DNA from 4 places in the Vreelandella sp. DA03-1M genome. Region 1 is predicted to be linked to each of the others. Evidence: predicted binding sites of a transcription regulator. Region 1 holds the regulator's gene; each other region holds the start of a gene.

Evidence for each region. The regulator PhoB, encoded in region 1, activates phosphate uptake and scavenging genes when phosphate is short. The targets are predictions, from matches to a motif close to TGTCATANNNNTGTCANA.
Region 2: ACXUPB_RS03800 (CYTH domain-containing protein) is a predicted target of PhoB. The motif match lies at 1,771-1,788, and genes of this name have one in related genera.
Region 3: phnC (phosphonate ABC transporter ATP-binding protein) is a predicted target of PhoB. The motif match lies at 1,755-1,772, and genes of this name have one in related genera.
Region 4: phnD (phosphate/phosphite/phosphonate ABC transporter substrate-binding protein) is a predicted target of PhoB. The motif match lies at 1,458-1,475, and genes of this name have one in related genera.

Annotation. Positions count from the first base shown of each region.
Region 1 covers NZ_CM146798.1:4,547,092-4,550,215, forward strand. The annotation lists gene phoR (phosphate regulon sensor histidine kinase PhoR) at 1-1,050, opposite strand, end outside; gene phoB (phosphate regulon transcriptional regulator PhoB) at 1,053-1,742, opposite strand; gene ubiA (4-hydroxybenzoate octaprenyltransferase) at 1,862-2,755, opposite strand; partial or broken gene ACXUPB_RS21210 (chorismate--pyruvate lyase family protein) at 2,791-3,124, opposite strand, start outside.
Region 2 covers NZ_CM146798.1:805,285-808,408, reverse strand. The annotation lists gene ACXUPB_RS03810 (inorganic phosphate transporter) at 1-977, opposite strand, end outside; gene ACXUPB_RS03805 (TIGR00153 family protein) at 988-1,668, opposite strand; gene ACXUPB_RS03800 (CYTH domain-containing protein) at 1,809-2,723, shown strand; gene ACXUPB_RS03795 (ion transporter) at 2,788-3,124, shown strand, end outside.
Region 3 covers NZ_CM146798.1:3,111,587-3,114,710, forward strand. The annotation lists gene ACXUPB_RS14615 (methyl-accepting chemotaxis protein) at 1-1,536, opposite strand, end outside; gene phnC (phosphonate ABC transporter ATP-binding protein) at 1,839-2,684, shown strand; gene phnD (phosphate/phosphite/phosphonate ABC transporter substrate-binding protein) at 2,681-3,124, shown strand, end outside.
Region 4 covers NZ_CM146798.1:252,552-255,675, forward strand. The annotation lists gene ACXUPB_RS01195 (bifunctional diguanylate cyclase/phosphodiesterase) at 1-1,427, shown strand, start outside; gene phnD (phosphate/phosphite/phosphonate ABC transporter substrate-binding protein) at 1,547-2,524, shown strand; gene phnC (phosphonate ABC transporter ATP-binding protein) at 2,603-3,124, shown strand, end outside.

The DNA of each region.
Region 1 (3,124 bases):
GCCACCAGTCGCGCTAGCTTTCCAGCGTAATGTGATGTGGCTACCTGCTGGCGTATAGCGAACGGCATTGAAAGCGAGATTAGAGATGGCGCTACGAATCTCCTGCTCACTACCCAGCAGGCGTGCATCGCTTTCAAGCGCGACAGTAATGGTATGACGCTGATTCGACAGCGCCAGCGCATCATCACAAATGCTTTGTAGCATAGGCCCTAGCGACAACGGTTGGTGATCTTTCCCCCCCTGGTCGATTTCCAACCGGGAGAGCAGCAATAGATCATTGACCAGGTTTTGCATTCGCTGCGTCTGTTCCTGCATCTGGTTGATGCTTTTGCCCAAACGCGGCGGTAACTGGTCAGCAATATCGCTGTAGGTTTCCAGATAGCCGGAAAGGACGGTTAGCGGCGTGCGAAGCTCGTGAGAGACGTTGGCAACAAAGTCGCGCCGCATCTGTTCCAGGCGGTGCAAGCGCGTGATATCCCGGGCCATTACCAGCCGTTCATCGTCACCGTACAGGGTAATTTGATACTGCAGGATTCGACGCTCGTCAATCGGCGATGTCAGCGTTAACGGCTCGCCATACTCCCGCGCATTGAAGTAGCGGATGAAACTTGGCTCGCGCAGTAGGTTGGTAATGTGCTGACCACGATCATGGGCAGTTTGTAGCCCTAGCATGTTCGTTGCAGCGCTGTTCCACCACTCTAGATCACCGTGGCGGTCGAGCATGACCACACTGTCACGCATCGCTTCAGACGACTCTTGAATACGGGCCAAAGTAGCACGCAGCCGACTTTGCGTTATACGCTGGCTTTTCTGATAGCGGTATAAACGATCAAACAATTCACCCCACATACCGTGAGCGGCAGGCGGCTCATCGTGAGGATGTAGGGTTAGCCATAAATAAAGTTCGCGTAGCTGCCGCAAGTGATAAAACAGACATACAGCAAGCCCTGCCGCAAGCCCTAGCCCTGCTGAGCCCAATAACCAGCCTAAGCAAGTACCCAGTGTGGCCAGCCACGCTAGACGCCACAGTTCACGACTCCATAGGCGCACATTTACACCCGTGCAGAGAAACGGTATCCGGTACCCCGAACCGTTTGAATCAGGTTTTGATGCACATCTCCCAGCGCTTTTCGTAAGCGTCGAATATGCACATCGACAGTACGCTCTTCGACATACACATTACCACCCCATACTTGGTCAAGCAGTTGGCTACGTGTGTAAGCGCGCTCTTGATGGGTCATAAAAAACTGCAGAAGACGATACTCGGTCGGGCCCATTTCTAGCGCTTTGCCGTGAGCGCTTACCCGGTGGCTAACCGGATCAAGCAACAGGCCATTAATCTCAATCGGATCTTCAACGCCACGCGGTGTCGCGCGGCGCAGCACTGCTTTTAACCGTGCCACCAATTCGCGGGGCGAAAAGGGCTTGGTGATATAGTCATCGGCACCGGCTTCAAGCCCTTGGATCTTATTATCCTCTTCGCCTTTAGCGGTGAGCATGATAATGGGGATCTCAGCGGTGGCTTCTTCGCGCTTCAAACGCCTAGCCAGCTCAATACCGCTGGTGCCAGGCATCATCCAGTCAAGCAGCAATAAATCAGGTTGGTGGTCAACCACCATGGCGTGAGCATCCTGGGCGTTATCTGCTTCGAGCACACGGTAGTCAGCCATTTCCAGCGCTACCGCGATCATCTCGCGAATCGACGATTCATCATCGACAATCAGAACGGTTTTGGCGGTCATACCAGAGCCTCACGGTGTGCAAAAAAGCCAGTTCAAAGAAAACAGTCCAAAAAAACAGTTCAATGACATGTCAGTGACGATAACACCATGACTTGATGACAGTTACATGACAATGACAGTTACTGACCCACCGCAGGCCACCAACTTAGCGCAATACCAGCAAAAATCAGCAGCCCCGACCAGTGATTATTCAGAAACGCCTGGAAACAGGGATCCCGCTCCTGATAACGAATTAAGTGCTGCTGATGCAGGAAAGTCGCCGCCATTGCAGCGAGCCCTAGCCAAAAGAACCCACCTAACCCGACCCGCCAGCCTACCCAGGCCAGCAACCCCAGGGTGGCTACCTGAAGCAGGCCGATTATCAGGCGGTCCGCGTTGCCAAACAGCACGGCTGTCGATTTAATGCCAATTTTTAAATCATCGTCGCGATCGACCATGGCGTATTGCGTGTCGTACGCCACCGTCCATAGCACGTTTGCACAGAAAAGCAGCCACGCTTCCAACGGCACATGGCCCAGCACGGCGCCAAAGGCCATTGGAATTGCCCATGAGAATGCCGCCCCCAGCACCACCTGGGGAAAATGGGTATAACGCTTCATGAACGGGTAAATAACTGCCAGAAATACCCCGCCCAGCGAGAGCAGCACCGTAAACCAATTCGTCAGTAGCACCAGAATAAACGCTGCGGCCACCAAACCAATAAACAGCAATTGAGCCTCGGTTTCGCTGATTCGACCGGTGGCGAGCGGGCGATGCTTAGTGCGTTTCACATGGCCATCGAAATGGCGATCTGCATAATCGTTCACCACGCAGCCAGCCGCGCGCATGACGTAAACACCGGCCACAAAAATCAGCAGCACATCACGGCCGGGTACCCCTTCAGCGGCAATCCACAGCGCCCAAAGCGTCGGCCACATCAACAGCCAAGTGCCAATGGGTCGATCCAAACGCATCAGCTGTATAAAATCTGCCACGCGAGCCCATCCCTTCGGCCGCAACAGTGAACGATCCATGCTTACCTCACGAAAAATAAGATGCAGGCGCTAGCCTAGCGCGATGGCAGATCAAGGTCATCCGCCATCGCACGCAAAAAATACTCTTGCACCAACAACGACAACCCACCGTGATTACCGCCGTGATAAAACACTGAACGTCGGCCCCAGGTACAGTCACTTTCGATACCGTTCATACGAGCAAATAAGGGGGATTGGGTAGTGGCTTCAAGCGGCCCGCGAAGTAAACCTGGCTGACGAAATCACCAACTGCCTAGCGAGCGCTCACCTAACCCTTCCAAACGCTGGCCCTTTAACTGAGTAAGCGGAGCGACGGAGCGCGCCACCACCCAAGGCGTTTCATCTAAGCACAGCGCGACTTCACGCAGC
Region 2 (3,124 bases), 970 kb from region 1:
TTATGGCCGTAGGTGACCAGACCCACAACGATACCGCCGCCGCCGAGTACCAGCACCCACCAAGGCACCAGCGCAGAACCACCAATTTCGCCGCCGGTTTGTACTACGCTGATCACCGCTGCCAGCGGGCCAACCGCATTCGCCACATCGTTTGAACCATGTGCAAAGGCCATGGCACAGGCGGTGAAGATCATCAACACGCCGAACACGCGCTCTACGTTGGCATAGCCGAAGTGATCATTTGCGTTGTGCTCGAACTTGATACGCCGCTGCATAATCAAGCCGATGCCCATAATCACCAACCCCAGCAAGATTGACAGCAGCAGGCTCTGATTAAAGGTTAAGTCCAGCCCCACATGGGACAACCCTTTGGTCAGCGTGACCATCGAAACGATAAAGCCCACCAGAAACACATAGCCCGGCACGTAGCGTTTAGCAGCCGTGAACGGGTTGGCATCTTCAAAAATCAGGTGGTGAACCGATTTAAACAGCAAAAAGCCAATGGTGCCCGCCAGTAAGGGAGAAACCACCCAGCTCGCAGCAATCGTGCCTACGGCGCCCCAATCCACTGTGGAGGGGCCTAACCCTGCGACAGCAAAGCCCACAATCGCGCCGACAATCGAGTGCGTCGTGGAAACCGGCCAACCTTTCATAGACGCGGCAAGCAGCCATGTTCCCGCCGCCAGCAGTGCCGCCAGCATGCCGTATACCAACAGCTGCGGATCATCTTGCAGTAGTTGGGGGTCGATAATACCTTTACGAATCGTATTGGTAACCTCGCCACCGGCTAACCAGGCGCCGAGAAATTCAAAAACAACAGCGATCAAGATCGCTTGTTTGATGGTGATCGCTTTCGACCCCACCGAGGTTCCCATCGCATTGGCGACATCATTCGCACCAACGCCCCAGGCCATAAAGAAGCCAAACAAACAGGCCAGGATAATGAAGATTTCACCGTACTGGGCAATAATCAGCATGAAGATCCCCTTAGCGGGCGGTCAGTATCTGCAGACGGCTACCCACACGCTCAGCGCGATCAGATAGTTCGCCAACCCATTCAATGATTTTGTAGAGGAAGATCACGTCCACAGGCGGTAACTGGCTCTCAAGCGAGAACAGTTGGCGACGGATCGTCACTTGTTGATCGTCGGCTTGGTGCTCAAGGGTGTGCAGTTCACGGATCATGTTCTGCATGACGTCGGAGACGTTTTTTCCAAAGCCGGACTCAAGCAGATCCTTGAGTTCTTCCAGTGCCTGGCGGGCTTGGGCAACACAAGCAACACTGGTACGGATGTAATCGCGCATTGCATCGGCCAGTTCATCCGGCACGCGCATTTTACGCCCTAACATAATGCCGGTAATGTCACGCACCTTGTTGGCGATCTTGTCCTGCACGCTGATCAAATCAAGCAGATCGGAGCGCGACACCGGAAGAAACATGGTGTTGGGCAGGTTCAACCGCAGCTCTGTTTTCAGCGTATCGGCGTCATGCTCTAAGCGGGTGACGTTTTCGCGCAGTTCAGCCGCTTTGTCCCAGTCATCAGCCAGCGTTGCTTCAAAAAACGGCAACAGCTGATCGGCACATTCATTGGCCTTGACGATATGGGCCAATAACGGCTGGAATGGCGAGCGGCCAAACATCGAAGAAAAAGGATTGGAGGTAACCATAATGCCTTTTAGCCTGTTTTCGGGAAGCCTGGAAATGGCGGCGGCGCCAGTATAAAGAGTGCGCCCGCCGCCGTCATGAAAAGTTCATAAATGTAATCAAATATTCATTTAAATGTCACGATAACGAGGTGGCGAGCGTCATGAAAAACCTAAACCCCATGGAAGTGGAACTTAAACTGGCCCTTGCCCCTGCAGGGCCTGCGGCGCTTACGCAACACCCGCATCTCGCCTCATACCCTGCGCGTAAACAGTCGCTGACTAACACCTACTTTGATACCCCCCAGGGCGATCTGGCCAAAGCACGTATTGCGCTGCGCTTGCGTCAGGTAGACGGCCAAGTGCTACAAACGGTGAAAACCGCAGGCCAGGGCGGCGGTGGGCTCTCGCAACGAGAAGAGTGGGAGTGGCAGGTTTCAGGGCCAGAGCTGGACCTCGAATCCATCGCCAAGCTCCCCCCTTTTCAAGGGGAGCTAAGCGGTGTGCTAGACGCCCTCGCCCCCCAACTCAGCACCGATTTCACGCGGCGCAGCTGGCAGCTAACCGATGGCTTAGTAACCCCAGGTTCAACCAACCAGCGCAGTCATATTGAGCTGGTACTGGATGAAGGTGAAATTATCAGCGGTGGCTACCGCACACCCATCCGCGAGGTAGAACTGGAATTAAAGGACGGCGACCCGGAAGCACTGTGGACATTGGCACTGACACTTTCAGAACAGGTACCGCTGCGCCCTTCAGATAGCAGCAAAGCATCTCGGGGCAATGCACTTAGTAACCAGCACTGGCCACTTCCCGAGGCGCACTCCCCGGCTGAGTGGCTACATCGCGCAACGCTGGCGCTGGATGCCTACCACGACAGCCAGCAGGCAAGCTTTCTAAGCGATGCCCAACAGGCGTTAGCCAGCCTCGCCGACCACCCCGCGCTGGATGCCGATGCCCGCGTGTACGCTCAGGCGTTACCCGGCGGCTTAGATGCCCATGGTCAGCCCAGCACGGCTTACGGTAACGCTGCGTTGGCACTGGCCCATCGCTTGGCGTACCAAACCGAGCTACGCTAACGGCTTAATGCTATTTCAGGACTGTTTTTAAGGACCGTATTGAGGCCCACTTCAGGATGATGCGATGAATTTAAACTTAACCCCCGGTGCGGAAGGCCTACGCGCTCAACTGTTTCATATTATTTTCGAATCCGACACACCGGGCGCTAAAGCCTTTGATATTGCCTTGATCGGGGCTATTTTGTTGAGTGTCGCGGTCATCCTGTTGGGTAGTATCGAGATTTACGCCGAACGCTACGGGCCCATTTTCTTCTACATCGAGTGGGCATTAACGATACTGTTCAGCTTAGAGTTACTAGTTCGCATTTACTGCCTTGAACGCCCCATGCTCTATCTAAAAAGCTTTTATGGGATCGTCGACTTAATCGCTATTTTACCTACTTGGCTAGTGCTACTGGTCC
Region 3 (3,124 bases), 1.4 Mb from region 1:
AAAGAACGACACCTCGTTCAACAACGACTCTGCTTGGCTTTGCAGTGAACGCCCTGCCGCGCTGGACTCTTCCACCAGGCTCGCGTTCTGTTGGGTGACACTGTCCATTTGTGAGACGGCGGTGTTGACTTGGTCGATGCCTTGAGACTGCTCTCGGCTGGCGGTGGCAATCTCACCCATCAACACCGAAACACGCTTAACGCCATGGACGATACCTTCGAGCGACTTGCCTGCTTGGTTGACCAGGTTTGAGCCGGTGTCGACTTGGCCGATACTGTCCTCGACGAGTTTTTTGATGTCTTTCGCGGCATCAGCACTGCGCCCTGCCAGGTTACGTACTTCGTTGGCCACCACCGCAAAGCCACGCCCTTGCTCGCCCGCGCGGGCGGCTTCCACTGAAGCGTTCAGCGCCAGCAGATTCGTCTGGAAGGCGATTTCATCGATCAAGCCGACGATACCGGCAATCTTGCGGCTTGAGGCATTGATACCTTCCATCGCTTTGACGGCTTGACCTGCGATCTCGCCCCCGGCGTTGGCTTGCTGGCTGACTTCGTGCACGAGCTTGTCTGCTTCGGAAGCGTTGTCTGCATTCTGACGCACGGTCGAGGTGATTTCGTCCATCGAGGCCGCGGTCTCTTCGATATTTGAGGCCTGCTCCTGAGTACGACGGCTAAGGTCATCAGTGCCTAGCACGATTTCATCGGCGGCGACATTCACGGACTCAGCGTTATTACGAACAGACATGACCACCTGCGAGAACTTGGTTTCCATGCTCTTTAACGCCCGGAGCATCACGCCAAACTCGTCCTTGGCTGAAACGTCGACGTCGTTATCGAGCCTGCCTTCAGCCATGGCGTTGGCGAGTGCTTGCGCCTTGCCCAGCGGGGTCATGATCCCGCGAATCAACCATATTGCGAGCAGAATGCTGAAGATGATCGCCGCCACCATAACGCCGAGAACGATATTACGCGTCCAAATATAATCGTTTGAAGACTGTTGGTTATTCGCGGCGGCTTGAGCGCTGTTACGGTCGATAAGATCCTGAAGCGCCGTTAGCACCTTAGGATACTCGGCACGCAGCGTGGTGGTGGCAATCTCTCTTGCGCCATCATAATCGTTGCCGATCATGGCGGCGTTAATCTCATCAATTCCGGCACGCAGACTGGCTAGCGATGCTATAAAGCCTTCAGCTACTGCACGCTCATTATTATTGGTCACGCGGGCAGGAAAGTAATCACTCCAGGCGGCGTCGAGAATAGCATCGTTCTCAGCGACTTCCTGCTGTGTCGTTATGGCGGATGCCGGGTTCCGGTCGCGCTGTTCAGCCGTTATTTTTACCCGGTTACCGAGCAGTGCTTGGTTAACCTGACTCAGATTGCCCAATGTGAGCACGTTTTCTTCGTAGGTTCTGGTGAGGGCATCGTTAGTCTTACTGAGATTGTAGAGCCCGATAGTACCAACGGCGATCAACATCAATATGCACGCGCCTAAACTCACGGCAAGCCGCAGTTTAACGCTTCGATTTAGAAGTAGCATGGGGGGATCTCGTGAAAGCCCGCAGCGCGCTGCATTGGGCAGGTGGAAGCAATCTCAGTAACCGCATGCGCTCAGGTAAAAGCGCATATTACGAGTCACGTTGATGCATTATCGGCACGCGCAAAGAAAAGTTTAATTTTTTTAATTTATAAATCGCCAATTTCTTTTGTCATTACATGCTACCCACCCCTTTGATGGTCATTAACTTATCATCTGCATGACACAGCTTTGTCACCTAGGAGCGCTAACGTTGCATTGTAAGTCACAATAAAGTGAGCTTATACATTGCAGAAGGTGATCCAATGGCGCCTGTTCAATCCTCTGACTTAATGCTCCGCATCGAGAAAATGGGGGTGACATATCCTGGGAATGTTCTCGCACTTCGACCCACCACCGTTGATTTCCACAAAGGCGAGTTTACGGTTCTACTCGGTCTTTCCGGTGCAGGTAAATCTACGTTACTGCGCTCCCTCAACCACTTGGTGCGGCCCAGCACCGGCAAAGTGATCTCGGCCGAACTAGGTGCGCTCGAAACCATTACTACGGTACGCCGCCATCGGTGCAAAACCGCCATGGTTTTCCAGCACCATCAGCTCATTGAACGCCACACTGCGCTCCAGAATGTGCTGACGGGTCGGCTTGCTTACCACAGCACCTGGCGCAGTTTGTTTCCGCTACCCAGGCAGGAACAGGAGCTTGCCCTGCACTGCCTGGATCGCGTAGGCCTGGCTGAGAAGGCGCTTACCAGGGTCGATCAGCTTTCCGGAGGGCAGCAGCAGCGCGTGGGTATTGCTCGTGCCTTGGCGCAGCAGCCCGCCATGATCTTGGCGGACGAGCCAGTGGCCAGCCTTGACCCAGCCACGTCTGAGCGAGTGCTAACGTTACTGCGAGACATATGCCGTGAAGATGGTATTACCGCCATTATTTCACTGCACCAGCTGGAATATGCCCAGCGGTTTGCTGACCGCATTATTGGTTTAGCGAATGCCCAAATCGTTTTCGATGCAGCCCCGGCACAGTTACAGCAATGCCACCTGGATGAGATTTACCACGGTGCGCCAGGGGTTTTGCCCGAAGCCGATGAAACCACCAAACCCAACCCTCAATCCGCGAACACCCCTTCGATAAAACTGGAGATTGCCCAATGAAACCGCTATTCAGCTTTTTCTTCGCCATCTGTCTTATGATTGGAATTGTGATGCCAGCCATGGCGGCGGACGCTGATCCAAATCCGGATCTGTTAAAAGTCGCACTACTCCCCGATGAAAATGCCTCCGAACTGATCAAACGCAACCAGCCACTGAAAGACTATCTTGAAAGTACCCTTGGGAAAGAAATTGAGCTAATCGTCACTACAGATTATTCCTCCATGATCGAAGCCATGCGCTTTGGTCGCATCGACCTCGCCTACTTCGGGCCCCTCTCCTATGTGATGGCAAAAAGCAAAAGCGAGATCGAGCCCTTTGCGGCCATGATTGTAGATGGCAAGCCCACCTACCGCTCCATCATCATTGCCAATGTCGATTCCGGCGTTGAGTCCTATGCCGATATCGAGGGCATGAAGATGGCCTATGGCGACCGAGCCTCC
Region 4 (3,124 bases), 410 kb from region 1:
TGGGCTTCATTCGTGAGAGCGGCCTGCCCCCAGAGCGAGTAGTGATTGAGCTCACCGAGCATGTGCCGATTCATGACTATGAGCTCATGCGCCAAGCGGTGGATCACTACCGTGATATGGGCTTTCAGGTGGCGCTGGATGACTTGGGGGCAGGGCACTCAAGCCTGCGCCACTGGTCAGAGCTGCGGCCCGATTTCGTCAAGCTTGATCGGCACTTTATCTCAGGGATTGATCAGGAGCCTGCGAAGCGCGAATTTCTTCGCTCGATTCTTGATGTGGCGCGCAGCTTGGATTGCCAGCTAATAGCCGAAGGCGTGGAGACCGCGGCGGAGCATCTCTGCTTGTGGGAACTCGACCGTGGGCTCGCGCTACTGCAAGGCTTCTATTTTGCTCGGCCAAGCCCGCAGCCGCCTTTACAGCTCAACATGGTGCTGCCCGCGACAACCCAGTTAAAAAGCCCTGCTGGCCGCACTGCGCGCTCGATTTTGCGCACGATTGAGGCCATCACCACTGACTGCGCAGTGCCACTCATCTCCGAGCGGTTTCGCCGCCAACCCAGCTTGCGCTGTGTGGCCGTATTGGAGAACGGTAAGCCCGTGGCAGTGGTACGTCGCAATGCTTTTTTAACCCTGTTCACCAACCCTTATAGCCATGCGCTGTATGCCAAACGCTGCGTATTGGACGTGGCCGATGTACGCATGCTGGTGGCTGAAGCAGATACCCCGCTTGAGGTGTTGAGCCAGCAACTGACCGATAGCCACGATATTGAGCAGGAAGACTTTGTGATCACCAATGATGAAGGTGATTACGTAGGCATGGGTAATATCGTTGACCTTTTGCGTGAAATCACCGCGATTCAGGTGCGCCACGCGCGCCATGCCAATCCGTTGACCGGCTTGCCGGGCAATATCCTGATTAACGAAACGCTGGTCGCTTATTTAGCCGCCGGGCAGGGCTTTGCCGCCGCTTATGTCGATTTGGATAATTTTAAAGCGTTTAACGATGCTTACGGCTATGCCCGGGGCGATCAGGTGATTATTTCGCTATCCCGGCTGCTGCAGGCCCAGGTAGAAAGCGCTGGTGGCTTTATCGGCCATATTGGCGGTGATGATTTTATGATGTTGCTACCGCACAGCCATTGGGAGAGCGTGTGCGGCCAAATCCTGCGCTCATTTGAAGTGATGGCCCCCGGTTTCTATGAAGAAGCGGACCGGCTGAAAGGCGGGATTCAGACTGAAAACCGACAAAATAGCGTGACGTTTTTCCCCTTTGTCAGCGTGTCGATTGCAGTAAAACCTGTTACCGATACAGCTACTTGCAGAGCGCTGGATATTGCCGCTGAGCTGTCTGAACTGAAGCATCAAGCCAAAAAAATTCCTGGTAACAGCCTGTTTGTTGAGCGTCGCGGTAGCTGCGTTAGCCAGTAATGCGCCAATGTCATGTTACGTTAGCAAAATCGTCACCAAGCGGTCATATAAATGCCCCGCCGTTGTCATCTGAAGTGGTCAGGATTGTGGCTATCTTTTAACAACGCTTTAGGTGCCCCATGCAGATCTCCTCGCTTGCCCATGCGCTTCCCCGCACATTGATCAGCGCCGCCGTTGCCAGCGCTTTCGCGTTGGTCGCGGTGAATGCGTCAGCGGATCTTTCATCGCGCTATGTCGATAACGATGGCGATATGATCGCTGATGCGCCTAGCGATGAGTCACAGTGGGCCGATCCCGATACGCTTGTGTTTGCCTATACGCCGGTGGAAGATCCTGCGGTTTACGCTGACGTATGGTCTGACTTTCTGGAGCATCTAAGCGAAGCAACGGGTAAAGAAGTTCAGTTCTTCCCCGTGCAGTCCAACGCCGCCCAGCAGGAAGCACTGCGCGCTGGCCGTTTGCACGTCGCCGGTTTTAACACCGGTGGTGTACCGGTCGCGGTCAACTGCGGTGGTTTCCGTCCGTTTGCCATGATGGCGGCCGAGGACGGTAGCTTTGGCTACGAAATGGAGATCATCACTTATCCTGGCAGCGGCATCGAGACCGTTGAAGACCTGGAAGGACGCCAGCTAGCCTTTACCTCTGAGACCTCTAACTCCGGTTTCCGCGCGCCCTCTGCACTGCTGCGCTCCGAGTACGGTATGGAAGCGGGCGAAGATTTTGAAACTGCCTTTTCTGGCTCCCACGACAACTCTATCTTAGGTGTGGTGAACGAAGACTACGACGCCGCTGCCATCGCCAACTCAGTGGCACGCCGCATGCTGGCACGTGATGTTGTGACAGAGGGCGATTACGAAGTGATCTACACCTCCGATACCTTCCCCACCACCGCTTACGGGCTGGCGAATAACCTGAACCCGGAACTTGCCGAAAAAATTCAGGATGCGTTCTTCAGCTACGACTGGGAAGGCACTGCCCTTGAATCCGAATTCGCCAACTCCGGTGAAGCGCAGTTTATTCCGATTACCTATCAGGAAAACTGGGCCGTGATTCGCACTATCGCTGATGCTAACGGTGTGACTTACGACTGCGACTGATCGTTTAGGTAGACGGTACTGCTCGGCCAGGAAGGCTAACCTTTCTGGCCGTTTCGCTATATAGACGAGGTGGGAAAAATGTTAACACTTAGCGGCGTAGGCAAGCGCTACCCCACCGGGGATCGGGCGCTAACAGATATTGAACTCACGCTGCCCAAAGGCCAGGTGATGGCGCTGATTGGGCCGTCCGGCGCGGGTAAAAGTACTCTTATCCGCTGTGTAAACCGGTTAGTTGAACCCACCCAGGGCAGCATTCGCCTGGAAGACACCGAGCTGACCAAGCTCTCAGGTCATAAGCTTCGCCATGCACGACGATCAATGGGGATGATTTTTCAGGAGTATGCCCTGGTAGACAGACTTACCGTGATGGAGAACGTGCTATCAGGCCAGCTCGGTTATGTCGGTTTTTGGCGCAGTTTTTTGCGTCGTTATCCCCAGGAAGCGGTGGTCGAAGCCTTTCGGTTGCTTGAGCGGGTAGGGCTTCCTCACGCCATCGATAAGCGCGCCGATGCTCTTTCTGGCGGCCAGCGTCAGCGTGTCGGTATCGCCCGTGCGCTGCTGCAGAGCCCCAAGCTACTGCTAGTTGACGAGCCGACCGCC